DNA from 3 places in the Lentibacillus daqui genome. Region 2 is predicted to be linked to each of the others. Evidence: predicted binding sites of a transcription regulator. Region 2 holds the regulator's gene; each other region holds the start of a gene.
The links. Region 2 encodes Rex, which represses fermentation and respiration genes when NADH is low (regulators of the CRP and FNR family bind a similar motif). Its sites were predicted from a motif close to TTGTGAAATATTTCACAA; they were not measured.
Positions count from the first base shown of each region.

Region 1: the regulator Rex is predicted to act here: its motif matches at 5,631-5,648, upstream of qoxA (cytochrome aa3 quinol oxidase subunit II).
Region 3: the regulator Rex is predicted to act here: its motif matches at 2,873-2,890, upstream of O2S85_RS09455 (cytochrome c oxidase subunit 2A).

Region 1 covers NZ_CP114176.1:2,709,157-2,719,461, forward strand. Annotated here, with positions in the region: gene O2S85_RS13725 (efflux RND transporter permease subunit) at 1-2,441, opposite strand, end outside; gene O2S85_RS13730 (TetR/AcrR family transcriptional regulator) at 2,769-3,656, shown strand; gene O2S85_RS13735 (aminopeptidase) at 3,843-5,087, shown strand; gene qoxA (cytochrome aa3 quinol oxidase subunit II) at 5,753-6,631, shown strand; gene qoxB (cytochrome aa3 quinol oxidase subunit I) at 6,680-8,626, shown strand; gene qoxC (cytochrome aa3 quinol oxidase subunit III) at 8,626-9,222, shown strand; gene qoxD (cytochrome aa3 quinol oxidase subunit IV) at 9,225-9,509, shown strand; gene O2S85_RS13760 (hypothetical protein) at 9,605-9,835, opposite strand; gene O2S85_RS13765 (fructose bisphosphate aldolase) at 10,166-10,305, opposite strand, start outside.
Region 2 covers NZ_CP114176.1:620,239-630,543, forward strand. Annotated here, with positions in the region: gene thiL (thiamine-phosphate kinase) at 1-495, shown strand, start outside; gene tsaE (tRNA (adenosine(37)-N6)-threonylcarbamoyltransferase complex ATPase subunit type 1 TsaE) at 492-950, shown strand; gene tsaB (tRNA (adenosine(37)-N6)-threonylcarbamoyltransferase complex dimerization subunit type 1 TsaB) at 1,028-1,735, shown strand; gene rimI (ribosomal protein S18-alanine N-acetyltransferase) at 1,728-2,186, shown strand; gene tsaD (tRNA (adenosine(37)-N6)-threonylcarbamoyltransferase complex transferase subunit TsaD) at 2,173-3,183, shown strand; gene O2S85_RS03370 (ABC-F family ATP-binding cassette domain-containing protein) at 3,444-5,369, opposite strand; gene moaC (cyclic pyranopterin monophosphate synthase MoaC) at 5,537-6,046, shown strand; gene O2S85_RS03380 (redox-sensing transcriptional repressor Rex) at 6,027-6,659, shown strand; gene O2S85_RS03385 (DUF2268 domain-containing putative Zn-dependent protease) at 6,892-7,683, shown strand; gene O2S85_RS03390 (hypothetical protein) at 7,799-8,050, opposite strand; partial or broken gene O2S85_RS03395 (class I SAM-dependent methyltransferase) at 8,242-8,982, shown strand; gene O2S85_RS03400 (YdiK family protein) at 9,059-9,262, opposite strand; gene O2S85_RS03405 (CPBP family intramembrane glutamic endopeptidase) at 9,318-10,031, opposite strand.
Region 3 covers NZ_CP114176.1:1,861,190-1,871,494, reverse strand. Annotated here, with positions in the region: gene O2S85_RS09475 (formate--tetrahydrofolate ligase) at 1-448, opposite strand, end outside; gene O2S85_RS09470 (cold-shock protein) at 784-984, shown strand; gene O2S85_RS09465 (isoprenylcysteine carboxyl methyltransferase family protein) at 1,106-1,612, opposite strand; gene O2S85_RS09460 (type III polyketide synthase) at 1,609-2,697, opposite strand; gene O2S85_RS09455 (cytochrome c oxidase subunit 2A) at 2,959-3,108, shown strand; gene O2S85_RS09450 (cytochrome c oxidase subunit II) at 3,148-3,630, shown strand; gene O2S85_RS09445 (b(o/a)3-type cytochrome-c oxidase subunit 1) at 3,630-5,279, shown strand; gene O2S85_RS09440 (THUMP domain-containing class I SAM-dependent RNA methyltransferase) at 5,518-6,645, opposite strand; RNA gene rnpB (RNase P RNA component class B) at 6,796-7,172, opposite strand; gene gpsB (cell division regulator GpsB) at 7,272-7,577, opposite strand; gene O2S85_RS09425 (cytidine deaminase) at 7,866-8,270, opposite strand; gene O2S85_RS09420 (DUF1798 family protein) at 8,581-8,931, opposite strand; gene O2S85_RS09415 (hypothetical protein) at 9,105-9,320, opposite strand; gene recU (Holliday junction resolvase RecU) at 10,030-10,305, shown strand, end outside.

The DNA of each region.
Region 1 (10,305 bases), 1.7 Mb from region 2:
TCCCCATCATGTTTCACGGTGGTAATCGGTGAATTTTCGCTTGTATCGCTTAGACTCATACCGATTTGCGCTGCAGTCAACCCATATTTGCTCAATTTATCCTGATTGGCGACAAGCGTATATTGATCATAAGCCTCGGAAATACTGGAATCCACTTTTTCTAAATCCTTGTTATCTTTCATGATGGACTCCACCTCATCGGCACCTGTTTGAATGTCCTCAAGGTTGTCACCGTAGACATACAGTTCCATTCCACTGCCCATGTCGGAAAAGTCCATACTCTTCCATTCACCGACATCCGTTTGTTTGTTCAAATCCTTGATGATCTTGCTGCTTTCCTCACCAAAATTTTCATAATCCTTGTCATACTCGATGAAAAATAGTGCGGCATTATCTCCACCACCCATACCCATCATCGACAACGGACTATCCCCGCCCAGTGAATATTGATACTTGGTAATACCATCGCGTTTGCTAATTAAATCTTCTGCATCAGCGGCAATATCTTTAGCCTCTTCATGCGTTTCACCGGGTTCTGGTGTATAGGTTGCCATAACCATTTTTTCTTCTTCATCAGCCAAAAAATTGACGCCAATAAGAGGCAGCAAGAACAAACTCAACACAAGTACGACAACCGCACCGCCAAATGTGATCACTTTATGGTTTAACGCCGATTCTAAAATACGCTTGTAGAAATGAGCCAGTTTGCTCGGTTTCTTTTCTTTTTGTTGTCTTACTGTACCATTGATTAATTGTTTTTTAAACAATGAATGGGCCAGCATGGGAACGACTGTAATTGCCACAAGCAATGAAGCAGCCAGTGCAAATACAACAGCGAGCGCAAACGGCATGAACAATTCGCCCACTTGCCCGTGCACCAAGCCCATCGGCAAGAACACAGCAATCGTTACAATGGTCGAAGAAAGAATTGGGATGAACATTTGCCGCGTTGCTTCCCTGACCAATTCTTTGCCATGCAGTTTCTCATCCGGTAAGGACATGCGCCTATAGATATTTTCCATGACAACGATCGAATCATCGATGACACGCCCAATTGCGACGGTCAACGCGCCGAGCGTCATGATATTTAGGGTGATGTCCATATAATGAAGCACGAAAATTGCAATCAATAGTGATAACGGAATCGACACGATTGAAATCAGCGTCGTTTTAAAACTTCTTAAGAACAGCAAAATGATGACAACAGCAAAAAGGATACCGAACAATGCCTTATTCATCATCGTGCTGACCGACTCTTCAATTGGCTCACCCTGGTCAAAAGTGGATACAGAGGTGATTCCCAAGTCGTCTTCAAATTTGTCCATCTTGTCCTTTACTGCATTCACGACATCGACTGTATTCGCATCGGCTCCCTTGACAACTTGGACACCGATTGAATCTTCGCCATTTGTTCTGGAAATCGATTCTGATTCGTTTACAATTTTGATGTCAGCCAGTTTATCCAATGTAACTGTCGGAATTTCCGGTTCCACTTCCGCTTGACCGGCTTGATCCGTATTTGGCATCTGACCTTGCTGTGCCGCATCTTCTCCAGTCGCTTGACCTTGCTGTGCTGCATCCGGAGCATCGCCTTGTTGCATTGCATCACTATCCGGCATTTGTCCCTGCATTTGGTCCATTTGCTCTTGATCAGTTGCACCTTGTTGCATTTGTCCCTGCTCTTGTCCCGCTTGTGGAGGGGTATATGGGATCTTCAATTTCTTTAAATCTTTAACACTAGCAACATCACCATCAATGACAAGATTTTTCACCTCATCATCAAAATTTGTCAGTCCCAGCGGATAAGTGGTATCCGATCCTTGGATTAATTGTTCTACGGTATCTTCATCGAGTCCGTATTTTTCCAATTTATCGTCGTCAAAGTCGATGGTCACTTTTTGCAATTGCTGTCCGGTCACCTGTACATCGGACACCCCGTCGATACCCTGCAATCCAGACACGACATCTTTTTCCACTGTTTTGGTCAATTGCTCCTGTGACTGATCGGGGTTACTGATGCTTAATGCGATAACCGGAAAAGCATTAATACTGATTCGTGAAACATCCGGATCCTCTGCGCCATCAGGCAAATCAGCTTTCGTTACCGCCTCGCTGACATCGTTAAGTGCCTCATCCATGTCGGTATCGAAATCAAATTCCAACTGAACGGAAGACGCATTCTCCATGGACGATGAGCTAACCGTTTCTACGCCCTCCAAATTTTGCACAACCTGCTCGATCGGCTCGGATACTTTTTCAGCCACTTCATCAGGTGCTGCACCCGGATAAGTCGTCATAACCGATATGTTTGGCAACGTAATATCCGGCATCGTTTCCTGCTTCATATTCATGCCGGAGTAAAGCCCTGTCACAACGACTAAAATTGTGAGAATCCATATAGCAAACTTGTTGTTCAGGGCAAAGTTAATGATACGCTTCAAATTCTACACTCCCCATATGTTACGTTTCTATCTGCATAAGCCTTGTTTTCGCTATGCATTCACTTATTTTCTAAAAGCACTGACCGGTCAGTCAAAGTAAACCGGGCTATCTATCTTTCCGGAAAATTCACTAAACAATTTGAACCCAAATAGCTGTATGCTTTTAAAATCACATCTTCCATCTTACTCGATCACTTAGTCCGAATCAAGTATTATATGCAATATTTTCATCATTTTATTGACACTATTTGACTGATTGGTCATAATGAGGGAAACAAAGAATTCTGCAGGATGAATTGCTTGAATTAACGAAACGGGTGAAGATAAATGAAAGAAGATAAGCGACAGGAAATCATAGAATCAGCCATCAGATTGTCCGCGGAAAACGGATTTTTTAACACCTCCGTTCAAGGAATTGTCGATGATTGCGGTATATCCAAAGGAGCATTCTATCATTATTTTTCATCAAAGGAAGCATTGCATGTTGCGATTTTCCAATATTATTTTGAACAGATGGATGATTCACTCAAAGCGATTGATCAAGCCAACCTGCCGCCACGCGAAAAAATGAAACAGCAGCTGTGTGTACCATTTGAACAGCTGAATAAACAGCGTGCCTTTTTCATCGTCTATTTGCGAGAACAAAATTTTTCTATCAACAAAGAACTGCACGATGTGATGGAGCAAGCGAGAAAAGACATACTGACCTGGTACTATCGTCGCTTAAGGGAAACCTACGGGGAAAAAATCATACCCTACATCGCTGACATCATTTTGCTGACAGAGGGCATGCGAAATGCCTATTTGGCAACGATGTTATTTCACAATCTGGACTTGAATGCCAATCGCGTTGCGGAGTTTTTGCTGAACCGGATGGACGACATCGTGCAAGCATTTGAAAACAACGAAGAACCAATTATCCATACAAGCAATTTGGACCATTTGCTGTCGGAGCACACGTTTTCATCCATCAATCCAAAAAGCCAAGTGGATGCCCTGTTAAAAGATATGGCGACAAGATTAAAGGATATGCCGCTTTCTGAAGAGCAAAAGCATGGGCTAGTTCATGTAATAGATTTCCTCCAAAGTGAACTAAAAAAACCAGAACCGGATAAATATGCATTTCAAGGCATGCTCGCCAACTTGAAGGAGATTAAAGCGTTTGATGCTTACCGGGAGAAAATAGCCAAATTGTTGAAGCTGCAACTCTTATAAGCCGGGACAAGGGGACAGGCGCCTTGTCCCACCATTTTTTCCATTTCATCGAATTAAAGTTAGCCCTCCGTCCGGCCCCAGCGTCCAGCGACTAGTGTGCTTCAAATCCAAATCACACACTATTTGCATTACACCCTCCTTTTTCACTATACTAATATCGACACCAATAATATATGGGAGGAAAAAATCATGCTACCCAACTTTCAAGAAAACCTGCAAAAATACGCCAGGCTATTAGTCGCAAAGGGGATCAATGTGAAACCCGGTGATTGGGTAAAAATGACCATTGCCGTTGATCAAGCTCCTTTAGCCCGTTTGATTACCAAAGAAGCCTATTCGCTTGGCGCGGAAAAAGTAATCGTAAAATGGTCGGACGATGATATCACCAAACAGCATTACATAAACCAGTCCGAGGAATTGTTGACCGATATACCTCAATACCAGATTGATGAATCAGAAGACCATGTACTAAACCATCACGTTTGCCGGCTGTCCATTTTATCTAATGATCCAAACTTATTAAATGAGGTGGATCCCGACAAAGTCGCCGCGTATCAAAAAGTGGCTGGGAAAGCATTCAAAGCCCAACGCGTAGCTACGCAAAATGATGATTTAAAATGGACCGTTGCTGCTGCCGCTGGTGCAGACTGGGCCAAAACTGTCTTTCCTGATTTAAAAACTTCCGAGGAACAAGTTGATGCTTTATGGGATGAGATTTTCAAAACATGCCGCATCTATCATGATGACCCGGTTGCTGTTTGGGATGAACATAAAGAAACACTCAAGGAAAAAGCAACGAAATTAAATGACATACAATTTGATGCTTTACATTACACCGCCCCGGGCACCGATTTAACGCTTGGCTTACCGAAGAACCATATTTGGCAAAGTGCGGAAAGCTTTAATCCGAAGAACGAAGAATTTATTGCCAACATGCCGACAGAGGAAGTGTTCACTGCACCCGATACAAATCGGATGGATGGTGTCGTTGTCAGTACCAAACCATTAAGTTATGCCGGTACACTAATTGAAGGCATCAAAGTCCAATTCAAAGATGGCAAAATTGTTGATATTTCCGCTGAAAAAGGAGATAAAACGATTAAGAAATTGGTTGAGGATAATGAGGGAGCAACAGGCTTGGGAGAAGTTGCGCTTGTGCCAGATCCGTCTCCTATTTCACAATCGGGCATTACCTTCTTTGAGACACTGTTTGACGAGAACGCATCCAATCACTTAGCCATCGGTGCAGCTTATCCAACATGTATTCAAGGCGGGACAAAAATGAGCGAAGAAGAATTACAAGAACATGGCATAAATGTTTCCACCACTCATGTGGATTTCATGATTGGCTCCGATAAAATGGATATCGACGGCATCAAACAAGATGGCACGGTTATTCCGGTATTCAGGAATGGAGATTGGGCAATATAGTTTTTTGACAACGTCGTATTACTATAAAGGTCAAATATGAAGGTGAAAATCCTCTCATCTGTGTCTAGATGGGAGGTTTTTTAAAGAACAAAGGCGTAAGCGCCCGGTTAGCAGCGTATGTGCTGGACTGAACCTAGGAGATAAAGGAAACATGCCCCTGCAAAAGGGGTATGCCGACGTTGGCCGCAAAGGCCGTTTTTAGTCGGCCTTCCTTTACCCCGAGTCGATGTTGACTTATCGTACGAAGGTGAAGGAAGCACACTAGCTGCTGGGCGCTGGAGCCGGACGGGGCTCATCCTGATTACAAAGTTATCCACAAGCATTTAATTTTATAATTTCCCAAAGCAGTAATAAACAGTTGCTATGCTCTATCTCTCGTTGACTATAGGCTAATTCTTCCAAAGTATGTCTGTCTCTTCATTTTTCACAAAGCATCAAACCTTAGTTCAAAGCCACCTTCCCCCTTCAACTTCCCGAAACCGTTGCCCCTGTTACCGTCAAACCAGCATTCATGAAAACTTTGTGACACACATTCTGAACACTTTGTGACAAAAATCACAATCCATTGTCCTTCAACACCTTTTATGGCATTAATATATGTAGATGGATTGTGACGTAGATCACTTAAGTTGAAGTTGAAATTAATATAGAAAGGGGTACTTTCATTGAAAATAAAATCGGCTTTTGTTGGTTCATTTATTGTTACACTGCTGTTGCTTACTGGATGTGAGCCATTAAAGGTATTAGACCCAAAAGGCCCACAAGCGGAAACAACATCCAATGTAATTTGGATATCAATCGCCACGATGGCCATTATCGTCATTGCAGTATTTGCTCTGTTAATTTTTGTCCTTTTTAAGTACCGCGCTTCCAAGCAACCGGATGATTACGAGCCACCACATATTGAAGGCAGCAAATGGCTGGAAACGATTATCGTTGCGATCCCAGTCATCATTATTGTGATTCTTTCCGTTGTTACCGTCAAATCGACGTATCAGGTTGAAGCGACACCAACGGGGTATGAAGAACAGGAACCAATGACCATTTACGCTTCCAGTTCAAACTGGAAATGGCATTTCAGCTATCCGGAAGAAGATATTGAGACGGTTAACTATTTATACATTCCAACCGATCGTCCTATCGAATTTAAACTATATTCATATGGACCAATCACCAGCTTTTGGATTCCGCAACTGGGCGGGCAGAAATATGCCATGTCTGACATGGTAACAACATTACACTTAGCAGCGGATGAACCTGGCGAATATATGGGACGAAATGCCAACTTTAGCGGAGAAGGTTTTGCCGAAAATACGTTCCAGGTCAAAGCAATGCCTGCTAAAGAATTTGCTGAATGGGTGGACGATGTTCAAAAAACAGCTAAACCACTGACCAAAGAAGAATTTGACGAACTATTGGAGCCCGGTCATCTTGGACAAATGACGTTTAGTGGCACACACTTGTCATTCATGCCACCTCCAGAAGGCCATCATGACGGGCATCAGCATGGATCAACAGATGATTCAGAACAACATCATCATTAATACCATAGCGTCAACATGTTTTAATTACTTTTGAAAGGAGAAAACGTAATGAATTACTTTGATCGGTTTGCCATTCCCCATGGAGATCCACTCATTTATGCATCGATGGTTGCTATCGGTTTGACAGTGATTGCGATTATTGCCGGGTTAACCTACTTTAAAAAATGGGGCTATTTATGGCGCGAATGGTTAACAACGGTGGATCATAAGCGAATCGGCATTATGTATTTAATCTCTGCTTTACTCATGCTGTTCCGGGGTGGAGTAGACGCTATCATGATGCGAGCACAAACATCGATACCAGATAATACATTTTTGGATGCCCAGCATTACAACGAGGTATTTACCACCCATGGAGTTGTCATGATCATCTTTATGGCGATGCCGTTTATCTATGCATTAATGAACTTTGTTGTGCCATTACAAATCGGTGCCAGGGATGTTGCGTTTCCACGATTGAATGCACTCAGCTTCTGGCTATACTTTATGGGTGCAATGTTATTTAACATTTCGTTTGTTGTTGGTGGTTCACCAGATGCCGGCTGGACATCCTATTTTCCACTCGCCGGAAATGATTTTAGTCAATCGGTAGGTACCAATTATTACATGCTATCGATACAAATTGCCGGAATCGGGACATTAATTTCCGGGATTAACTTTATTACGACGATCCTAAAAATGCGTGCACCAGGTATGAAATTAATGAAAATGCCGATGTTTACCTGGACCGCGTTTATTACCAATGCGATTGTTGTATTTGCCTTTCCAGTTTTAACGATCGCTTTGTTGTTAGGTACGATGGATCGTTTATTCGGGGCAAACTTCTTTACCACTACAAATGGTGGAATGGATATGCTCTGGGCCAACCTGTTCTGGATTTGGGGACACCCGGAAGTATACATTTTAATCTTACCGGCATTCGGTGTCTACAGTGAAGTGATCTCTACCTTTTCACGACGTAACTTATTCGGGTATAAAACGATGGTTGCTTCCATCGTCCTGATCTCGTTCCTATCTTTCCTGGTCTGGACCCATCACTTCTTTACGATGGGGCAAGGGCCATTAACGAATAGTATTTTCGCGATTACGACCATGGCGATTGCCATACCGACCGGGATTAAGATCTTTAACTGGTTGTTGACGATGTGGAAAGGAAAAATCAAATTTACGGTACCAATGCTGTATTCGATCGCCTTTATCCCTATTTTTACCATTGGCGGAGTGACCGGAGTTATGCTTGGAATGGCAAGTGCCGACTATCAGTACCATAATACAATGTTCTTAGTAGCGCATTTCCATTACACCATTATTCCTGGGGTAGTATTCGCCATGCTTGCCGGTTTGACATACTGGTGGCCGAAAATGTTTGGCTTCATGTTAAATGAACGAATTGGTAAATGGGCATTCTGGTTTATTGTCGTCGGTTTTAACGTGACATTCTTCCCAATGTTCTTTACCGGACTGAACGGTCAGGCACGAAGAATGTACACCTACTCGGAAGCTACTGGATTTGGTCCACTTAACCTGCTATCGTTCGTGGGTGCGATCGGCCTTGCGATTGGCTTTGCATTAATCGTCTACAATGTTTATTACAGCGTGCGTTATGCTTCCAGAAATATTAGTTCGGATCCATGGGATGCACGCACACTGGAATGGGCAACACACAGTCCAGTACCTGAGTACAACTTTGCAACCACACCAGAAGTCGATTCCATTGAAGCATTCTGGGATCATAAGAAAAATGACCGCCCTATTTTTGCTGACAAGATAGAAACCATTCATATGCCAAATAACAGCGGTTGGCCATTCGTGTTGAGTTGTGTTTTCTTTGTCTGGGGCTTCTCACTGATTTTCAGTATGTGGCTACCGGCCATTATTCTCACACTGGTGATACTCGGATTTATGGCCTATCGTTCCTTTGAAAAAGACGACGGTCACCACATATCTGTCAAGGAAATTGAAGAAACAGAAAAGAAATTGCGAGGTGTTAGCTAATGAAGATGGATCATACGCTTCCTCTTGAATATCGATCGGAACAAAACCAAATCAACATTGTCGGTTTTTGGATTTTCCTTGGTGCCGAGATTATGTTGTTCGCTACCCTGTTTGCCACCTACTTTACCCTCGTGAATCGCACAGGGAGCGGGCCATCCGGCGCAGAAATTTTTGAAATCGGACCAGTACTCATTGAAACGTTTGTCCTTTTAACCAGTAGTTTCACAATTGGTCTTGGTGTTCATGCGATGCGGATTGGTCGTACCAAAGCAATGATGGGATTTTTTGCAATCACATTGCTGCTTGGTCTTTCCTTCCTTGGTGTGGAGATTTATGAATTTATCCATTATGTGCATATTGGTGCCGGCTTGCAAATCAGCGCCTTTACTGCCAGCTTATTAACGACGCTCGGGACGCACGGAGCGCACGTGACACTTGGTTTATTCTGGGGATTGTTTATTATTATACAGGTGAAAAGGAACGGCATCACATCCGCAACCGCAAATAAATCGTTCATTTTCTCTCTGTACTGGCACTTTCTGGATATCGTGTGGATCTTTATCTTTAGCTTCATCTACTTGAAAGGAATGATGTAAACATGGGTGAGTTATTTCCGAAAAAACAAGTAATGGGCTTCATCTTTTCCTTAGTGCTTACCCTGATTGCACTGGCTGTTTATTTCTTTGATTTGTCGTTTACGGCGGGGATGACGATCCTCCTTATTACCGCATTTGTGCAAGCTTTTGTTCAGCTGATTATCTTCATGCACGCTGGTGAAACGAAGGATAAACATTCCATCTATACGAATTTAGCTTACGGATTTGCGATTGCACTGGCAAGTATATTCGGCACCCTGCTCATTATGATATGGGATATGGCTTAAAAACAAAGCACCCGGTGAGCACACTGCTGGATGTTGAAGCCAGACATCATCAAGGAGCGTCTTTCAATAGGCGCTCCTTTTCATTTTTCCTTTATTCATGGATCAAGCCGAATCCCTTTTTCTGTTTTTCTCTCCATTTCTTCTGTAACCACGAAGAAAACGCCCATCAGAAAGATAAAAATAGCCCCCATCACTGTTCCAATACCAATGCCCATCATAGTGCCATATTGGTTCATCAAAGCATAAATGAAAATAGCAATTCCAAGTGTAAGGACTGCACAACCCACATACTTCACAACATTCAGTATTTTCAATTCAGATTTCATGACCGTCATCCCCCTTTACAAGTATTATTTACCCTGTTCACAAATTTGTCAAACTATTTTCACCAGAGAAATAACAACCGTCGCAAAGTCCCCCATATTATGTAAGTTTAGTTATTTCAAAAACTAATCACGGTCGATTCCTCTTATTATTCTCTTCCTATCAGTCGTGATAAACTGGTTCTCGGGTGATTCCTCACTGTTTTTCTTCCTTATCTGCCGTGACTGCTTCTCTTTTTCTTTTTTATTCAAAGCTTGAGCGATTGAATAAATGAAAAGATTCCAGAGCAAAATTGCTCTGGAATCTTTTCATTGCGATTTCCAAACATTTACTTAAATAGAAGCTTCATAAATCGATTGAACGGCTTCTTTTAATGCTTGATTAAACTCTTCATCCGTTTGATTAACATTCAAGTCTTGACTTAAGGCTCTGGAGAAACTTGCAATCATATTATCATTTGCTTTCAATTTCT
Region 2 (10,305 bases):
GACTCTCGTGCAGGGTTGCACATACTAACAAATCCAGGTAACTATAATGATCATGAATTTTATGTGAAGCGACATCAAATGCCTTCACCACGGGTTGCTTTTGCCTGGAATTTGGAAGGACTTTCCCGATTGGCATTGAACGATATTAGTGATGGGATAGCTAATGAGGCTGCGGAAATTGCTGAAGCATCAGAGGTAACCATTGTATTGGATTTTGCCAAATTACCTGTGAGCGATGCATTCCATCAATTTACGGCGGAACAGCAGCGAACATGGCAATTATTCGGCGGAGAGGATTTTGAACTGCTTGGTACTGTTCCGAAAAGTGATTGGTCAAAGGTTGTTCAAGCTGCACAGGAAACAGGAGTCAAAGTAACAAAAATTGGCTATGTGACAGAGAGAGATCATGATGCGGTTTATTTACAGGATCATGGACATCAGGTACCATTAAAAAAACAAGGCTATACACATTTGAAGCAGGTGAAACGCAGATGAGTAATCATACAATAGAAACCCGTTCGGAAAGTGAAACCGTGACATTGGCACAACAACTCGCTAAACTATTAATGCCAGGTGATGTCATTACATTGGAAGGTGACTTGGGTGCCGGGAAAACTGCCTTTACAAAAGGGATTGCTAAAGGACTTGGCGTGAAACGTACCGTAAACAGCCCAACGTTTACGATTATCAAGGAATATCAGGGGGTACTTCCACTGTATCATATGGATGTTTATCGGTTGGAGGATTCAGATGAGGATATAGGTTTCTCCGAGTATTTTAATGGTGAGGGTATTTCCATTGTTGAATGGGCACAATTTATTAAAGAATTTTTACCGCCTGAACGGCTGGATATAAGCCTGACATATTTAGATGAACATTCGCGTTTATTGGCGTTTTCTCCATACGGTGCTCATTTTGAAAAAGTTGTTGCTGAAATCATTGGTTCATAAAGCGGTTGTTCAATGCGGAAACGCTGCAATCATCACTTTGCACACACTTATAATCTATGTTTTGAGGAGTTACAGGAATGAATTTACTTGCGATAGATACATCCAATCAAGTACTCGGTATCGCATTACATAAAGATGGCGTTTTGATTGGTGAATTAGTAACAAATATAAAAAAGAATCATTCAGTTCGGTTAATGCCAGCGATTGACCAATTGATGCGGGATACGGGTGTGCCCCCTGATATGTTGGATAAAATCGTTGTTGCCAAAGGACCAGGATCGTTTACTGGTGTACGGATTGGTCTTGCTACAGCAAAGGCGATGGCATGGGCTTTAGATATTCCCATCAGCGGTGTTTCAAGCTTGCAGGTGTTAGCTCATCAAGGAAGTTTAACTGATTTATTGATATGTCCATTTTTTGATGCACGACGAGGAAATGTTTATACAGGTCTATATCAATGGCGCAATGGTCAACCGGTATTGGTTAAACAGGAGCAAAATGTGGCAATGTTTGACTGGTTGCAGCAATTGGCAGCCGACGAACAAAAGGTACTATTTTTGAGTCCGGATATATCGGCCTATCAGGAAATAATCAATCAGGAGATGAGGTCGTTAGCCGTAATTCCGGAGGGTTCCTGTCATTTGGCAAATCCGTCACACTTGGCTTTGGCAGGACTGAACAAAGCCCCTGACAACACGCACACCTTAACACCACAGTATCTGCGTTTGGCTGAAGCTGAAGCAAAATGGTTAGAGGCACAAAAAGGACAGAAATCGAATGGCTAATTTGGTGATTCGTCCCATGAAAGTTACAGACATTGATCAGGTGATGGAAGTGGAAACAGCAACATTTGCAACACCATGGACGGTGGATATTTTTCAACAAGAAATGGTGGATAATCAGTTTGCTCATTATTTTGTTGTCGTAATAGATGATAAAATTGTCGGTTATGCTGGTCTGTGGGTGATTGCAGATGATGCGCAAATAACGAATATTGCTATCTTGCCTGGTTATCGGGGAAACAAGCTTGGCGAGAAATTATTTCAGTATGTGATGATGCAGGCTGTTCGTTTGGGTGGCCAACGCTTGTCCCTGGAGGTTCGGACATCAAACTTGGTTGCTCAACATCTATACCGGAAATTTGGGCTTGTGCCGGGTGGTATACGGAAAAATTATTATGTGGATAACCAGGAAGATGCAATAGTAATGTGGGTGAATTTAAATGGAAAAAGATAAATATATACTGGCGATTGAGACTAGCTGTGATGAGACAGCTGTGGCTATTATTAAAAATGGCCGGGAGATTATTGCCAATGTGGTTGCTTCACAAATTGAGAGCCATAAACGGTTTGGTGGCGTTGTGCCGGAAATAGCATCAAGACATCATGTAGAGCAAATGACGGTCGTGCTGGAAGAGGCCTTTTCAGAGAGCCTGTTGACATGGGATGATATTGATGCGATTGCAGTTACGGAGGGGCCGGGCTTAGTTGGTGCGTTGTTGATAGGGGTGAGTACGGCAAAAGCACTAGCATTTGCCAAGCATAAGCCACTCGTTGGCGTACATCATATTGCTGGACATATTTATGCAAATCGGTTCGAACGTGAATTTGCATTTCCTTTGTTGGCTTTAGTTGTTTCCGGTGGGCATACGGAACTGATTTTGATGCGTGAGCACGGAAACTTTGCAGTCATTGGAGAAACCCGGGATGATGCAGCCGGCGAGGCCTATGATAAAGTTGCCCGAATGCTGGAGTTACCGTATCCCGGTGGTCCGCAAATTGACCGGCTTGCAAGTACAGGCAAAGAAACGATTGCCTTTCCGCGTGCATGGCTGGAGGAAGGAAGTTATGATTTTAGCTTCAGTGGATTAAAATCATCAGTTATCAACACGATTCACAATGCTAAACAGCGTGGAGAGAGATTAAGAAAAGAAGATATTGCAGCCAGTTTTCAGGCAAGTGTTGTTGAGGTATTGACGGAAAAAACCTATAAAGCGGCAATGGAATATGGGGTAAAACAGTTGATTGTTGCCGGCGGGGTCGCGGCGAATCAAGGTCTCCGCACCGCACTTGATCAGCGGTTTGCTGATACCGGTATCCCATTATTAATACCACCATTGAAACTATGCACCGATAATGCAGCGATGATCGGTGCTGCCGGAACAATTTTTTACGAACAAGGCAAACGTGCAGGCTGGGATATGAATGCCCATCCAGGACTGTTATTAACTTAATAACAGGCTATCAACAGAGGTGTGGATATCTAAATCGATGTCCTTTATATTCCCTCATGAATGTGTGGACAATAATTGTGGATAAGTCACGAAAAATCTGTTGATAATGTGCATAACTCTAAACAAGACAGTATTCATCTTTTTTGAACTGTGGATAACTGCGGAATAGACACACACAGTTCTCAACTTAAGATAAAAAAGCACACCAAGCGGTGGATAACCGTTTGGCGTGCTTTTTTTCAAGCTAAGAAAGTTCCTCTTTATTGTAATTCCGTCCATTCTTCCATTAGTTGTTCGATTTCTCCACGTAGTTTATCCGTTTTTGTAGTTAGTTCTAATGCCTTTTCATGATCTTGATAAATTTTTGGTTCCGCCATTTTATGTTCTAAATGGCTTAGTTCTGTTTCTAATTGTTCAATGGTTGTCTCAAGCTCCGCAATTTTACGTTCCTTCTTTCGCTGTTCACTTTGTCGCTTCTTTTCTTCCTGGAAGGTGGAGGCCGATTTGTTTTTTGGCTCGCGTTCAGGTACGATTTTGTTCGCTTGTTTTAATTGCTCCCGTTCCGCTTCTTCTTGCTTCTTCTCCAGATAGTAGTCATAGTCACCTAAATAGACGGTAACCCCATCATGTTGCATCTCGACGACTTGATCGGTAATTTTATTGATAAAATATCGATCGTGGGATACGAAGATAATGGTTCCCGGAAAATCCATTAATGCTGCCTCCAGTACCTCCTTACTATCAATATCCAAGTGGTTTGTCGGTTCATCAAGGATAAGTAAGTTGGCTTTTTGCATCATCAGTTTGGCTAATGACAGACGGGCTTTTTCGCCGCCGCTTAAGGAATGTACCTGTTTTAAAACATCATCCCCGGAGAATAAAAAGTTGCCCAAAACGGTTCGAATATCTCGTTCATTGATGGTTGGATAGTCATCCCATAATTCCTGCAAGATGGTTTTTGTCGGGGTTAAGGTCATTTGTTCCTGGTCATAATAGCCAATTTGTACACCGGTACCAAGCTGGATCGTTCCATGATTTGGTTTTAAGGTTCCAAGTATTATTTTAAGCAGGGTCGTTTTCCCCACACCATTGGGTCCAACCAGTGCAACCCGATCTCCGCGGTTGACATGCAAATTGACGTGGGAAAACAGCTCTTTTTTATCATCGTCATAGCGAAAGGAAACATCATTTAATTTTAGTACATCATTTCCGCTTCTGCGGGCAATCTCAAATGTGAAATGTGCTGATGATTCCTCCCCGGCAGGTTTATCCAGTTTCTCCATTTTTTCCAATTGTTTTCGTCTGGATTGGGCGCGCTTCGTTGTCGATGCCCGGACAATATTTTTTTGAATAAAGGTTTCCATTCGTTTGATTTCTGTTTGCTGTTTTTCATATTCTTTCATTTTCTGTTCAAATTGCTGGGCCTTTTGTTCTAAAAATTTACTATAGGTTCCATGATATTTTTTTGTATGATGGTAAGAGATCTCATAAACAATCGTCACGGTTTTGTCCAAAAAGTAGCGGTCATGGGAAACAATAGTAACCGCTCCGGGATAACCGACTAAATAATTTTCCAGCCATGCAAGTGTATCAATATCAAGATGGTTGGTTGGTTCGTCAAGGATAAGCAGATCTGGTTTCATCAACAGCAGTTTACCCAGGGCAAGCCGGGTTTTCTGGCCGCCACTCAATGCATTGATCGGGGTGCTGTCATCATAGTCCTGAAAGTTTAACCCCGTCAGTACAGATTTTATCTCTGCCTCGTAACGATATCCGCCACCTGCTGTAAAGGCCTGTTGTGCCCGGTCATAGTCATGTAATAGCTGTTGATAATCCTCTTGGGAAAGCGAATCTGTATCTGCCATTTGTTGTTCCATGATACGCAAGCGTTTTTCTTGTTTCATTAAGTCTTGAAAAACCGTCAGCATTTCTTCCCAGATGGTTTTATCGGATTCAAGTCCTGTATGTTGGGACAAATAGCCAATGGAAAGATCTTTCGGTTTGTGTATTTCCCCTTCATCATGGGAAAGTTCTCCAGCCATTATTTTCAGCAAGGTAGATTTCCCTGCTCCGTTTCTCCCGACAATAGCAATTCGGTCTTTATCTTTTATTTCCAATTTTATATTCGATAATATTTGTTCCGCGCCAAAGGATTTGGAAATGCCATTTAGTTGCATGATAATCATAAATCGTTCACCTCATCCACATTAGTGTATCGTATTCTTGGAAGGTTAGAAAGTATAAGGTAGGTCATTTCGACTGCGGTTTTTGAATGTGAAATAAATCACGACTTCTGTTCCTGTTTCTGTTAAACTATAAGAAGTACGGTTGAAAGCGAAATGGAGTTGAAAAAATGGCGGATTTCACACACTTTAATCAACAGGGACGAGCCCGTATGGTGGATATAAGTGAAAAGGCTGAGACAGAACGAACGGCCATTGCTGCGTCCAGTGTTAAAGTCTCAGAAGAAATTTATCAAAAAATCAACGATCATCAAATAGAAAAAGGCGACGTACTAGCGGTCGCTCAAGTAGCCGGTATTATAGCGGCAAAGAAAACATCTGACTGGATTCCCATGTGTCATCCATTGTCATTGAAAGGGATCGATATTTCATTTGATTGGCATGTCAAAGATGACGTGTTTGAATTGAAAATAGAAGCGTTTGTCAAAACAAAAGGCAGTACGGGAGTGGAAATGGAGGCATTAACTGCTGCTACTGCGACAGCATTAACCGTCTATGATATGTGTAAGGCGATTGATAAGGGCATGATCATTGGAGAAACACGCTTATTAGCGAAGAAAGGCGGAAAATCCGGTGACTATCATCGCGAACAAGGGGAGGATAACGGTGGAGCAAAATAAGATTCCGCAAGCAACAGCAAAAAGATTACCTCTATATTATCGGTTTTTAAACAATCTGCACATTCAGGGGAAAATGCGCGTCTCCTCCAAGGAATTAAGTGATGCAGTTAAAGTGGACTCAGCCACCATTCGTCGTGATTTTAGTTACTTTGGTGCTTTGGGAAAAAAAGGTTATGGCTATAATGTAGAATATTTGCTTGGCTTTTTCCGGAAAACGCTGGATCAGGATGAAACAACCGAGGTTGCCCTCATTGGGGTCGGAAATCTTGGTACGGCTTTTTTGCACTATAATTTTATGAAAAACAACAACACCAAAATCGTAATGGCGTTTGATACCAATAAAGAAAAAGTGGGAACCGATATTGGCGGGATACCTGTCTATCATATTAGCGAGCTGGAAGAAAAGCTCGGCGACGTACAAGTGGCTATCCTGACTGTACCGGCAAGCGAAGCGGATGGAATTACAGAAAGGCTTGTCAACCAGGGAATCGCTGGCATTCTGAATTTTACCCCAGCCAGAATAACAGTCCCCGACAATGTCCGTGTCCATCATATTGATTTAGCTGTAGAACTGCAAGCACTCGTCTATTTCTTAAAACATTATCCATTGTAGGGACAGAGGGCCGGTTTCGGGTCGGTTCTCCTGCCTCACCTTTAGGGACAGAGGGACAGGATCCTTGTCCCACCGTTTTTTTCCATGTGAAAGATTGCCGGAACAGAAGAACCGTCCCTTTGCCCCGGAACAATTTGGGTTATCTGTCATATAGTATAGTGATCGTTCAACTTTGGAAAAGGATTGGTTGTAAATGGCGGTTGTGCAAACATCTAAGTGGCTTGACGCGTACATGGCAAAAAAAGATAAGGAAACATCCCAAATAAAGGTAAGAAAACATCACCAAGAGCAAATAAGCGGCAGACTAAAACCCTATTTTCATCATGCAAATACTGTTGAAATTCATGAGCATTTACTGAGAAACGGGCTGTTTTTGCCAAGCCCGGACGATAAGTCAATCATCAAATCGTTAAAAGAAAAAAATTGTTGGGAGACCGTGAAGACATCACTAACCAAGCTGCGAAAAGATTGGCATGGCCCCGATGTCCCTGTCTTTATATTGCCTTCCAATGTGCAAAATCGAAAACTCCAGGCTGATTTTAACGGGCTATCCGGTTTGTCCTATCCGGATAAAGTGTTTTTGTTTGTCACCCCATACAATAAAAAAGTTGAGCTGGAGAAACTGCTGATTCATGAATATAATCATGTATGCCGGTTAAAACACCTTGATAAATCCGAAGCAAACATGGATTTGCTTGATTCTATTGTTCTGGAAGGTTTGGCGGAAATGGCCGTGGAAGAGCGCCTGGGCAAGGAACACCTGGCAAAATGGGCAACCCTTTATCCATCCAAAACGGCCTTGTATCACTGGGAAAAATGGCTTCAACCAAATTGTACCGTAAAAAGAGCCGAACGCAGGCACTATGAATTGCTGTATGGAAAAGGATTTATTCCGCGATGGGCCGGTTATAATGCCGGCTATCATATGGTTTCCTCCTATGTAGCGAATACAAATAGTACCATTGAGCAGATGTTGGATGTCCCAGCAGAAACAATTCTAAAGGAGTCCGACTTTCCAAAATAGTGTTACAAAGCCCGCTATATTGGCAGGCTTTGTAACATGTGGCAAGCAGCCGGTAAGGTATTTAAAGGGAGGGCAAACGAATCATCCACACATTCCGTCGTCTTGGTACGTTTTTTTACCAGAAGAAAAGTGGGGAAAATGCTGCAATGGCACCAAGGGCAATTCCTGAGACAAATCCCAGCCCAAACCCACCAAATCCCCATCCGTAGCCGTACCCGCCAAGACCTCTGTGCATTGGACGAAGGTAGACATGGGTAGGTGTGACCCGATCAACAATCCCATGATGTACCCGACCATCTTTCGTTCTAATCCTTACTGGTCTGCCCCTGCATTCCATGCATCGATGATAATAAGGATTTACAGGCATTCTTCAATTTACTCCTTTCTTAACCATAAAGGTATCCTTCTATTGATGTGTTTTCTCACAATAGATAAAGCAAACAAGTGAAATCAATCATTCACTGCTGTAATAATACCTTATGTATTTACCCCCCCTGATGATTGGACAATAGTCTCGGGGAATTCATTAAATTACGTTAAAACGGAGGGATAAAGTGGATGGAAAGGTACACGTATCATGATTTGTTGGCGTACCTTGGTGTGGGTGGAGCGCATCCAGGCGGGCTACCGCTTACTAAAGAAATTGTCCGGGAACTTCCGATTAAATCAACGGATCATATACTAGACGCTGGTTGCGGGACAGGACAAACGGCTGCTTTCCTGGCTGATAAATATGGCTGCCATGTAACAGCGATGGATCAGCATCCAATCATGATTGAAAAGTCAAAAGAATGATTCACCGATCGGGAAGTTACCGTTGATTTGGTCAAAGGGAACATCGAAAACAGTCAACTGGAAGCAGGCACTTTTGATTGGATTATCGTTGAGTCCGTTACAGTATTTACCAATATTCAGAAAGCGGTAAATGAATATTGGCGGCTTTTGCGCACAGGGGGAGTTCTGATTGATTTGGAAATGACGGCAGCTGATTCACTTTCCAAAGAGGAACTCGGTGAATTCCAGTCGTTATATGGACTTCACGAAATTCCAAAAGCGTCCGATTGGAAAAGAATCTTTAAAATGGCTGGCTTTCGTACAGTTGACAGTTTTAAGGAAGATACAGTAGCTGAGGTGCTGATGAGGCAGTCTTTTGATACAGAGGCATTTGCCCAGCAGGAAATTGATTTTTCCGTTGCTCTGGATCCTGCATTATATGAAATTTGGGATCATCATCAGTTGTTGACCGAGGCGTTCGCCAATAGATTGAAATATGTAGTTTACCGGGCCAAAAAGGGATAGTTCAGGCACATAAGTCTGTCGAGGCTACCATGAAGTAAGTAGAAGAGAGCATCAATTTTTGACAGGAAGAAGACCACTACTTCTTCCTGTTTTTTCGTTTGAGCCGAAAATGAATCAGCATTAATCTAATTGCTACACCAAACTGAAGTGTTGCAATAATGGCCAGTACGATAGTGGAAAAGTTCCACATGGTGTTCGTCACCGTTTTCGTAGCGATATATGTAAAAAAAATTCCCATTACAAAGTAAATAATGGCCATGATTTTCGGTGATGTTTGCATTATTATCCTCCAATAAAGTGAAACTTCAATCAGGGGGTTTTTCCCCCCTTAGCAGTTAATATATGATAAGAATCATTTGCACTTTGTCGGCTTGTTCCATCATTTTTTGCAGATCCTCCGGAGACAGGAGCAGTTGAACGATTACGGAAATCGAGTTGAGTGTCATATGTACGAGAATCGGTGCGATGATCCGTTTTGTTTGGACATAGACAAATGCCAGTACAAATCCCATCGAAGCGTAAATCAGTAAGTGTTCTGGTTCCTGATGAATAATCGCGAAAATCAAGGCGGACAACAAAGCCGCAAAGAAAAAGTTCATTCTCTTGTAGAACCAGCCAAAAATAATCTTCCTGAAAATGATTTCTTCCAGAATGGGCGCAATCAGTGCAGGGATAATCACAAATAAAGGAGCCATTCGTGAAATATTGATGATCATATTCGTGTTTTCGGAGCTACTTTGGATGCCAAGTAATTTTGTTTCGATCCAGACGGCTATAGCCTGAAAAACATAAGCCATGACAACGCCAGCAATCACCCACACAATGGTATAACCCCAATCCGCTGCGTTGCGGTTGTTATTTGCTTTCATTTCCGGCTTCATTAATAACAATGTCACCACAAGCCCCGCAATAAAGCTGAAGATTGTCCAATAAATGGATATGTCAAATTTATTCAACGAAGTAGTAAAATAGATGAGTGGCACAAATACAATGGCAGAAAATTGCATGATGATATAGGTTAGAATGACGTACCAATATCTTCTTGTCAAAATGAAACGACTCCTTTTGCGTTAAGTTGTATCAAAATAGTATATGCAAAAACACTAACCAATATTTTAGCATATTTTTCACCGGGATAATAAATACTATTGACTTGTGTTAAGGATTTTATTTAATTTGACTTTCTACAAAACAATCATCATACCATTTGATGCAATGTGTACAAATGGGAATATGACACCACCTCGAAATGTAGCAGTAACATGGATATTAGAAAAATGGATAAAAAAATAGAAGAGATTACTTGCATTTTTGTTCAGTATT
Region 3 (10,305 bases), 1.2 Mb from region 2:
TATGGTTATCGATTAATGCTGCCAACGCATTATTGGCACTTGTGATGGCATGCAAATCACCGGTAAAGTGCAAATTGATTTCTTCCATGGGGAGAACTTGAGAATAGCCACCTCCTGCTGCCCCCCCTTTCATTCCCATGACAGGACCTAAAGAAGGCTCACGTAATGCAATGATCGCTTTTTCTCCAATTTTATCCAACGCTTGACCCAATCCAACTGTTACAGTGGATTTTCCTTCCCCCGCCTGTGTTGGATTGATTGATGTAACTAAAATGATCTTCCCATCCGGATTATTCCCCAGCTTTGTCAGCAGGTTATCCGACAGTTTTGCTTTGGTATGCCCATATGGTTCCCAGTCTTCATCCGTAAGCTGTAAGCGTTGTGCAATGTCCCTAATCGGTTTTAGTTTTGCTTCTTGAGCAATTTCAATATCGGTTTTCACGTCCATGACATCCTTTCCACCTAAAAGTTAACTGCCATTTTCCAAGTATCTTCATTATATCTGGAAATGAGTTAAAAATATAGCCGAAAAGTTTCGAAAAAACATGGAATTTTTTTGTCTTATGCTTGACGGAGCAATTAAAATAAGCTATTATTTACACAAGCAAAGAAGATGTATGGAATCATGAATGACAGACAGCTTCTATAGAAGTGGATGCAATTATGATCCTGCTCTTCTATAGTGGCTGTTTTTCTATATCATCTGGACTTTGTATTATCAACACGTTTTAAGGGATGTGTATACATGCTTTTGCGTGAAAGTTTTAGGGAGGACAAAATACAATGGAAAACGGAGTAGTAAAATGGTTCAACGCAGAAAAGGGTTATGGTTTCATTCAAATTGAAGACGGAAATGATGTATTTGTACACTATTCTGCCATTCAAGAAGAAGGATTCAAAACACTTGAAGAAGGACAAGAAGTGTCTTTTGAAATTGTTGAAGGTGAACGCGGCCCACAAGCAGCAAATGTAGTGAAGAAATAAATTCATATATAAAGCGGTAATCGTACATCGATTACCGCTTTTATTTATTATTAGTGTGCTTATTTCTTATTTAAATAACGGACTTTTCGGTTACCCTCCATAAGCACTTGCACTTTTTCTTTCATGTTACTTTTGTTAATGCCCGATCTTCCTGTGGTACGCGTAATCTTAACAGCCCCAGGTGCAACATTGGAAATAAAATGGCGGAAAAATAAGCTCCAAGTAACAATGGAATAACAAATAACTCAATCAGCACAATAAGATAATTTGGATGCTTCATATACTTATATGGACCCTTTTTTATAAGGGAGACTCTTGGCAGGACAATGATTTTTGTATTCCAAAACCTCCCAAGTGTATAAATACACCAAATCCTTCCCATTTGCGTGGCGATAAATATTATAAATAGAAAATAATTTAATTGTCTTGGTGCAGGATTCGCACTTACTTCTGCAATAATGGACAAGAAAAATAGTACATGCAGTACGATAAACCATTTATAATGTTTCTTGCCCCGTTCAATACCGCCACGTGCCTTCATCCATTTTTCATTTCGCTTTGCAATATAAAGCTCAACCAGCCGCTGACAGATGATTACACCAATTAAAACACTCATCCATATTGTCATTCATTCCACTCCAATAATAATAGTTCCGAACTAAAGCCAGGTCCCAGGGCTGACAAAATGCTTTGCTCTTTCCCCTGAAACACCTCTTTCATCCATTCATACAAAACATAAAAAACAGTACCTGATGACATATTCCCGTGATCACGCAATACATTGTATGAATGTATTAACTTTTCAGTCGGGATATGTAGTGTTTCCTCCATTGCCTGCAACACTTTTTTTCCGCCTGGATGAGCTATGAATGAGTGAATCTTTTGTTCTTCCAGGCCGGCTCCACTAAGAAATGACTCAATATGATCCTTCCAAAGCGTTTTTACAAGGTTGGGAATGCTCTTTGAGAAAATGACTTCCATGCCATTATTGGTAATATCCCATCCCATGATGGATAAGCTATCCTTTTTAGTGAACGTACCTTTACGGGTGATTCGTGGTAATATTTTTGTCCGATTGGAGCAATATTTTGACTGCTCACCACATAAAAATACAGCCCCAACTCCGTCACTAAATAAGGCAGTACCAACCAAATTACTCTTCTTATGATCATCCTTTTGAAAAGTGAGACTGCATAATTCTGCACCTATAACAAGCACTGTTTTTTTGGGATGGGCGGTCAGGAAATCAGCTGCACGGGATAACCCGATCGCACCGCCTGCACAACCCAGCCCCCATAATGGCATTCGCTCCACATCCTCACGAAATGGTCGTTCATTCAACAGGTGAGCATCCAGCGATGGTGTCGCAATACCTGTACTGGAGACAAAAATGATCATATCAATGGCCTGATAGGGAATATCCTGTTTAGCAAATTGCCGGTTTGTCAAACAATGATCAATGGCCCGTAATGCATGACGAGTAGCGAGCGTTTGATATAATTTATTTTTTTCCTGAAATGAGTGCTGATGAAGAAACCAATCTTTTGGAACGACAAATTGCCGTTTCGCGATTGCTGCATGATCAAATACAGGAAGTAACCTTTCCAGTTGTTTTTCCGTATAGGGGAATAGTCCGCCAACGAGTTCTTTAATTTCCTGTTGGTTCATCTCATAATCGGGAACGCCAACACCTGCCGAACAAATATATGTCATCCAATCACCTTTTATCCTCTATCAACTTAATACCAAAATACGACCAAATGTATCAATTTTGTAACATAAAGGTCTTATTTATAGGTTGTGTTGTTTTAATGAAATTATGACAAATTCCTTGAATAAGGTCTCTTTTTCTTCCAGCTACGTGTCAGTTTTGTGACTTTTGACTTATTTGTGATGTTTGTCACAGAAAGTAATCCACCTTTTCGTGAAAATAATGGTAACGGTTCACTATGAAGCTACAAGGAGGGATTAGCAATGACAAATCAGCTACAGCAAAAAAAGGTTGAGAAACTCAAAACCGACGAAAACAGCTCTTTAAAAGGTACCTTTACATCCGTAATGCTGTTGGGTGCATTCATTATTGTGTCCTGGATTGGCGTTTGGATAGTATTTCAGTCCCGTTAGAAGGAAGGTTACATGTCGAGAAAGGAGTCGATAAATACCATGGATATGCACAAATATGAAAAAATCTGGCTTTTATTCGGAACAGCAACATTACTCATTTTTCTTATTACCATTGGCATTAGTGCATTTTATTTGGGTAATCAACCCCCAAGCTATGCTGTTACCATTGATCCGGAAAAAGTTGATGAAAAAGCGCCATTTAATAAACCTGGACTGAAGCAAATTGGTGACAATGAATACGAGCTTACCATTGTTGCCTCTGCATTTAATTATGACGTCGGCAATAATGAAAAGCTGGTACAAATCCCCAAAGGATCGACAGTTCATTTTAATGTCACTACGAAAGACGTTGTCCACGGATTTGAATTAGTCGGCACAAACGTAAACATGATGCTCGAACCGGGATATATCAGCACTTACACCAATACGTTTGATAAACCCGGAAAATACACACTGCTCTGTAACGAATATTGCGGTACGGGACACCATTATATGACCGCAACAATTGAGGTGATGGAATAATGATCAAATCAATCAGAAGTATTACAGCACCTGATGCCAGATTAACGATGGCCCATATGTTTGTCGCTTTTTCAGCGTTATTGATTGGCGCTACAGCAGGATTGCTTCAAACTCTGGTTCGATCGGGAAAAGTAACATTACCAGCTGGAATTGACTATTATCAGATTCTAACATTACATGGAGTCATATTAGGACTTGTACTGACAACTTTCTTTATTATAGGTTTTGTAATTGCAACGCAAAGCAAGACAGCGGGCGCATATAGCTTGAATGAGCGAAAATTGGCCTGGATTGGTTTCTTTATGATGGTCATCGGAGTTTGCTGTACGGCAACAGTTATTTTATTAAATGAAGCTTCGGTACTTTATACGTTTTATGCTCCATTGCAGGCGCATCCCGCTTTTTACATTGGCCTTGTATTGGTTATTATCGGAAGCTGGATTGAGGGATTTATAATCTTTCATCGTCATGCACGATGGCGAAAAGAAAATCGTGGTAAACGGACACCACTATTAAGTTACATGGGTGTCGTGACGATGTTGTTATGGCAGATCGCAACACTTGGGGTTGCGGCAGCCGCGTTAATTCAATTTATCCCATGGTCACTAGGGTTTACAGATACGATTGACGTACTGGTAAGCCGGACATTGTTCTGGTATTTCGGCCATCCGCTTGTTTATTTTTGGCTATTGCCCGCTTACATGTGCTGGTATGCCATTATCCCAAAAATTATTGGCGGGAAAATATTCTCGGACTCGTTAGCGCGTTTGACCTTTATCCTGCTATTATTATTCTCGATTCCGGTTGGTTTTCACCATCAGTTGACCGAACCTGGTATCGATCCGTTTTGGAAATACTTGCAAGTGGTTCTGACATTTATGGTGGTAATTCCTTCGTTGATGACTGCGTTCTCAGTTTTTGCTTCCTTTGAAATGCGCGGACGGGAATTAGGGGCAAAAGGCCTGTTTGGGTGGCTTAAAAAAATGCCATGGAAAGACGTTCGTTTCTTGGCACCATTCATTGGTATGGTTTGGTTCATTCCTGCAGGGACAGGTGGAATTATTAACGCATCCAATCAGATGAATCAAGTCATCCATAATACCATTTGGGTAACCGGACATTTTCATTTGACAGCAGCAACATCGGTTATTTTAACATTTTTCGGGATTGCTTATTGGCTCATCCCTTCGATTACTGGCCGAAAATTAACCGCCAAAATGAATAAACTGGGGATTATCCAAACCATATTTTGGTCAGTCGGTATGGCAATTATGTCCGGGGCCATGCACTGGGAAGGTTTACTCGGGGGACCACGCCGATCAGCATATTCCGAATATGCAGGTAATGCGGATACAGCAGGATTTGGCGCATATCAAATTGCCCAAGCCATTGGTGGATCCATCTTATTTATCGGGATGATTATTATGTTGGTTATTTTTATCAATCTGGCATTCTTTGCACCGAAAGGAAAAGAAGAATTTCCGGTCGCGACTGTTGCCGATGCCGCAAGTCCAACTCCGAAGATTTTGGAAAACTGGAAGTTATGGATCGGCGTAACGTGCGCATTGATTCTTTTTGCATACACGATTCCATTCATCGATATTATTCAGAACGCACCACCAGGATCGCCCGGGTATAAGTTCTGGTAAAAAAAGAGATATCACTTGGTTTCCTATATCGGGATCCGGGTACAGGTGATATCATTCATTCCACATTTACGTATTTCCTGGATCAAAATAACAATTTAGTTGAGCAATTTCCGATGGGACAAGGTTTTGACCAGGATCGCGTTTACAAACGAATTATATATACGATTAGTTGAATAAGGATTTGGTACTAAAAGAGAGGAAATCAGCACCCTCTCTTTTATTTTTGGTCTGTTTCTCTCTAGCGGCTCGCAAAGTATTGGTAATAATCTGTACGGATAAACCCATTAAATAGTTTGCGCTTTTTTGTTGCCTTTTTACCGTAATGTTTTTCAAAATCCTCAAAAGCAGTCAGTATATAGACGCTCCAGCTTGGATGACTGTTCATAACCATGCCAAGATCCTTGTATATTCGGGCGATGGAATCCTTATCTCCGATTCGCTGCCCATACGGCGGGTTACCAACAAGATAACCGTCTTTTTTTCGGATAAAAAGATCTTTCACTTGCATTTGTTTCCATGAAATTAAGTCACCCAATCCAGCTTCTGTTGCATTATCTTTGCTGATTTTCACCATGTTATGATCAATATCAGAACCGGTAATATCCAGCTTTTGATCATAATTTGCCAGATCTTCTGCTTCTTCAAATGCTCGAACCCAATCATTCTGGTTAATAAATCCCCACTGCTCACAAGCAAATTCACGGTTGAAACCTGGAGCGATATTTTGGCCGATTAATGCGGCTTCGATTGGTATAGTACCTGAGCCGCAAAATGGGTCAATAAATGGCTTGTCAGGATACCAATTCGTTAATTTGACAAGAGCTGCGGCCATGGTTTCCTTTAAAGGAGCCTCGCCCTGTCCTACCCGGTATCCACGCTTATGCAAGCCTGTTCCGGACGTATCGATGGTTAGCGTTGCGGTATCTTTGTGGATGGCGATCTCAATTTTGTATGGTGCACCGGTTTCTGGCATGTTGGTTGCAAGTCCGTATTTCAATTTGAGCCGTTCAGCAATAGCTTTTTTGACGATGGCTTGACAATCTGGAACACTATGCAATACAGATTTAAAAGATTTGCCAGCTACCGGGAATTTTCCATCCTCCGTGATAAAATCTTCCCACGGCAATGCCTTTGTCTTTTCAAACAACTCATCAAATGTTGTTGCCGCAAACTCCCCCACAAGCAGTCGTACCCGATCCGCTGTGCGCAACCATAAATTACACCGTGGGATGGCGGAAACAGGTGCTTTAAATTGTACTTTCCCGTTTTCAACTGCTACCTCATAGCCAAGTTTTTTTACTTCACTTGCAACAACAGACTCCAGTCCCATTGCTGCGGTAGCGATTAAATTTACTTGTTGTTGCATTCTTTTACGTCCTCGTTTCCTTTATGTAGATACCATTAAGTTTACCAAAACTATCAAAGAAATGAAAAAGATAGTCCTATGATAAAATAAAAAAACCTTACCTAAAGCAATTACGCAATAGAAAGGTTTGATTTCCTTGACCATTGAATACGTCATAAGCCATGTTCTGTTCCCTTGTACTCAAACGGTGGTCAGCCTCGTACATTGGGCGTAATCATCTATCTGCAAGCCAAAGACTTGTCCCTTTTTCGGTTCATTTCCCTAATCAAGGATGCCCCTACCATTATTTGGGTTGCTCACTCGTGGGGTTTACCTCGTTCCATTCCAAGTGTTTCCACTCAGACTACGTCACTGTGGCACTTTCAAGGATCGCATTCCATATCTGATTGACTTAGGAATTTCCCCTGCCGTTAACCGTAATGGTTACCTTGACTTATGATTTCGTCAAGCACGAACACTACAAACATCGCAGTTTGTGTGAGCATGGACTTTCCTCTGCATGTGTTATGCAGCGATTACGTCAGTATTCAATATCAATTATTAGGATTATACCATATTTATTGTTTGATTGCACTGGTAAAAAAAGACATCTCGAAAAATCAAATTACCATATCTTTTTTGACATTTTACCCTTCCGACTCTACATATTTTTTACCAAACACTGCCTTTTCCAAATTCGACACACGCTTGAGAATATCGTAGTTAACTTGATGGTTCGGTGTTTGCGTCCGCGTTTTCGGTTGATCTGTTTGCTGTTGTAATCGCTCATTTTCTTGTTCAAGCCGTTCGATTTCTTGTTGAAAGGCATCATAATCTTGTATAATTGTGTCGAGGAATTCATCTACCTCCTCTTGATTATAGCCGCGCATCGCTGTCTTAAAGTTTTTTTCAAGAATCTCTTTCCCAGTAAGTTGAATACGATTTGAGTTCATTTCATCACCCCATATTTTGGACAAAATACACACTTATATTTTTTCAAATAAACACGCAAATGTCAATTTTTATTGTGCAAAAGCGAAAAGCGACCAGAATTAACAGCCGATAAACTGCGTCTGTAAACACATGAGGCTCGATGTTGCCGCGCCAGGCATTGTATTGCACAACCTCCCTGCTTGCCAATGTTGGCTTATCACAGTAAGAATCCTGAAGTTTTCCTGATAACGGCAGAATAGAGCGAAATATTTTTAAAAAACAACCTTTTGCACTGGTTTTATGCGTTATTATTCCGCGTTGGTCATATCTTCAGGTTGAAATGAGAACGGTAATAAGTCTTTAACCGTAATGGTTTTTGTTTCATTGTGTAAATTAGCCAACGAAATAAGCATTGACTGGTCGAAAAACTCGCTCATCACTTGGCGACAGGAACCACATGGAGGCACAGGTCTTGGCGTATCGGCTACTACAGCCATTTCCTTAAACTCTCTTTCCCCATCAGCAATGGCTTTAAAAATCGCAACTCGCTCCGCACAACATGTCACAGGGTATGCTGCGTTTTCGATGTTACAACCGGTATATATTTTCCCTGATTTGGTTAATAGTGCCGCTCCAACCGGGAAATTTGAATAAGGAACATAGGCTTTATCCCTTATTGCTTTTGCCTTGTCAACCAATTTTATTCCTTCCATTGCACACGCAGCCCCTTTCAAAGTTGAATGTTATTATACGTAACAATTCACCGATTGTAAAGCTTATAGAGGATGTTCAAAAAGTCCGGTAAAAATGACGTGCCCCTGCAAAAGGGGTATGCCGACGCCTGAGCGCAAGCCCGTTTTTAGTCGGCCTTCCTTTGAAGAAGTTCGTTGGCTTGCTTTTCCGCTCCTCATGTACCTTTTATGTACACTCCGGTGCTCAAAGCTACGCCGCCTAGAACTTCTCGGTCGTTTTTATCCTCCTTTTTGAACACGCACTTATACAGTGTTATTTTCCGCATTCAACTTACAGATCCCGCAATACTTGATCAAAAATATAATGAACGGATTTGTTCAACTCCATATATCGTTTTCGTTTTACATCAACAAAAAAACTGTGCATTAATAATAATTCCATGTTTTCCCTTGTTGATGTTATCTGGTGTGGATGAATGTTAAGGGTTCGGTTCTTTACTGCTTGGAGGGCTGTTTGTTCCCATGTTGCAAGCATCCCATAAATTGGCTCAGTTGTTTCTTTAACAAATAGAAAAAAAGCTTTATCACGCTTATCTTCGGGTGGCTGACTTTTTTCATATCGTTTCTTAAGTTGATCCAAATGTTCTTTCAGTAGTTCTGTTTGCTGTTTCAAATCTGTCAAAGTAATCCCTGCTCCTCAATATTTCATCTTTCTCTCACCTTTACTTTATCATTGATACGGATCAATTTCACGAAATTTACAATTGCCATAAGTAGAGCTGGCAGAATTGTAGGTACGCTGAACTAAGAAATATTCTGTCAAGATATTTTTGCGGGGACCAGTCCGTAAAATGGTTACCGTCCGGGATTCACTAAATCAATATTGGTTTGGATTTTTTCAATCATCGTATGCTGGAAGTGATACATATATGAGATATTTTCGTCCACTCTCATCGTCAACTTTTGTTCGATCAACCTTATTTGATCGGAAAGGTGCTGCAAAGAATGATTAAAATCAGCTGTTTTCATTCCATCATTTTGATAATAAAGATTTCGGGCAGTACTGGTCATGTCCTTCACTCCTTGTTTAGTTATGGTATTAACTTAATTCGCGAAAGAAGGGAAATGACCTTCCTGTTCGACAAAACTAGAAGAAATGAGCTAAAAATAGTTGCGGAACTGATTTTTTTTATCAAATTAGACATGCTAAGGAATGGCGGAGGTAGCAGGTTAAGAGGCAGTACCTCTTGCGCCGGAGGCGGATATAACAAGGAGGCATGATGATGAAAAAAGAACAGCGGAAACAAGCCGCAGATAAACAAAAAAAGGAACAACGTGGGTATGGTAATAAGAAACTGGATGGACCAAATCGACCATCCACGTAACAAAATCGGCTTTATGCCGATTTTGTTCCCCTACTCCTTTTTCCTAATCGTAAAGAAGGGCAGCCCTCTGCTTCCATCTATTCCCCCCTTATTTCCCACAAGACATACGAATAGTATAAGGATTTTCTGCTTAAACCACCCATGTCCTGTGGGCAACGCAGAAGTCCGTGCCTCCTGTACAAGCAATGATGTATTTTATTTGAAGAATATCCGTTAATCATGTTCTTTTCTGTACTTTATTGTATAATAAAGGTGATCTCGCATCACTTGTTTGCATGAATCATAACGAGAGATACAACCCTTGTTTTAGAATTGATGCAACGGCCAATAATGTATTAATAGTTATCAAGCCCTATACTTTTTTGATATGATACCTATGTGCAAGGGGGGATATGATGCATTATCCGAATGGGAGAAAATACAGTACCCCAAATCAACAGATTGGTACAAACAAAAAAGAAAGTTTTGGTAATCGGGGAATGACACTCGAAGAAGATATAAACGTCACGAATTCATATTATTTGCAGTCCAATAAAGCAGTTATTCATAAAAAGCCAACGCCAGTTCAAATTGTTGATGTACATTATCCCAAAAGAAGTGCAGCGGTTATAACAGAAGGATATTTCAAACAGGCATCAACTACTGATTATAATGGCTTATATCGCGGAAAA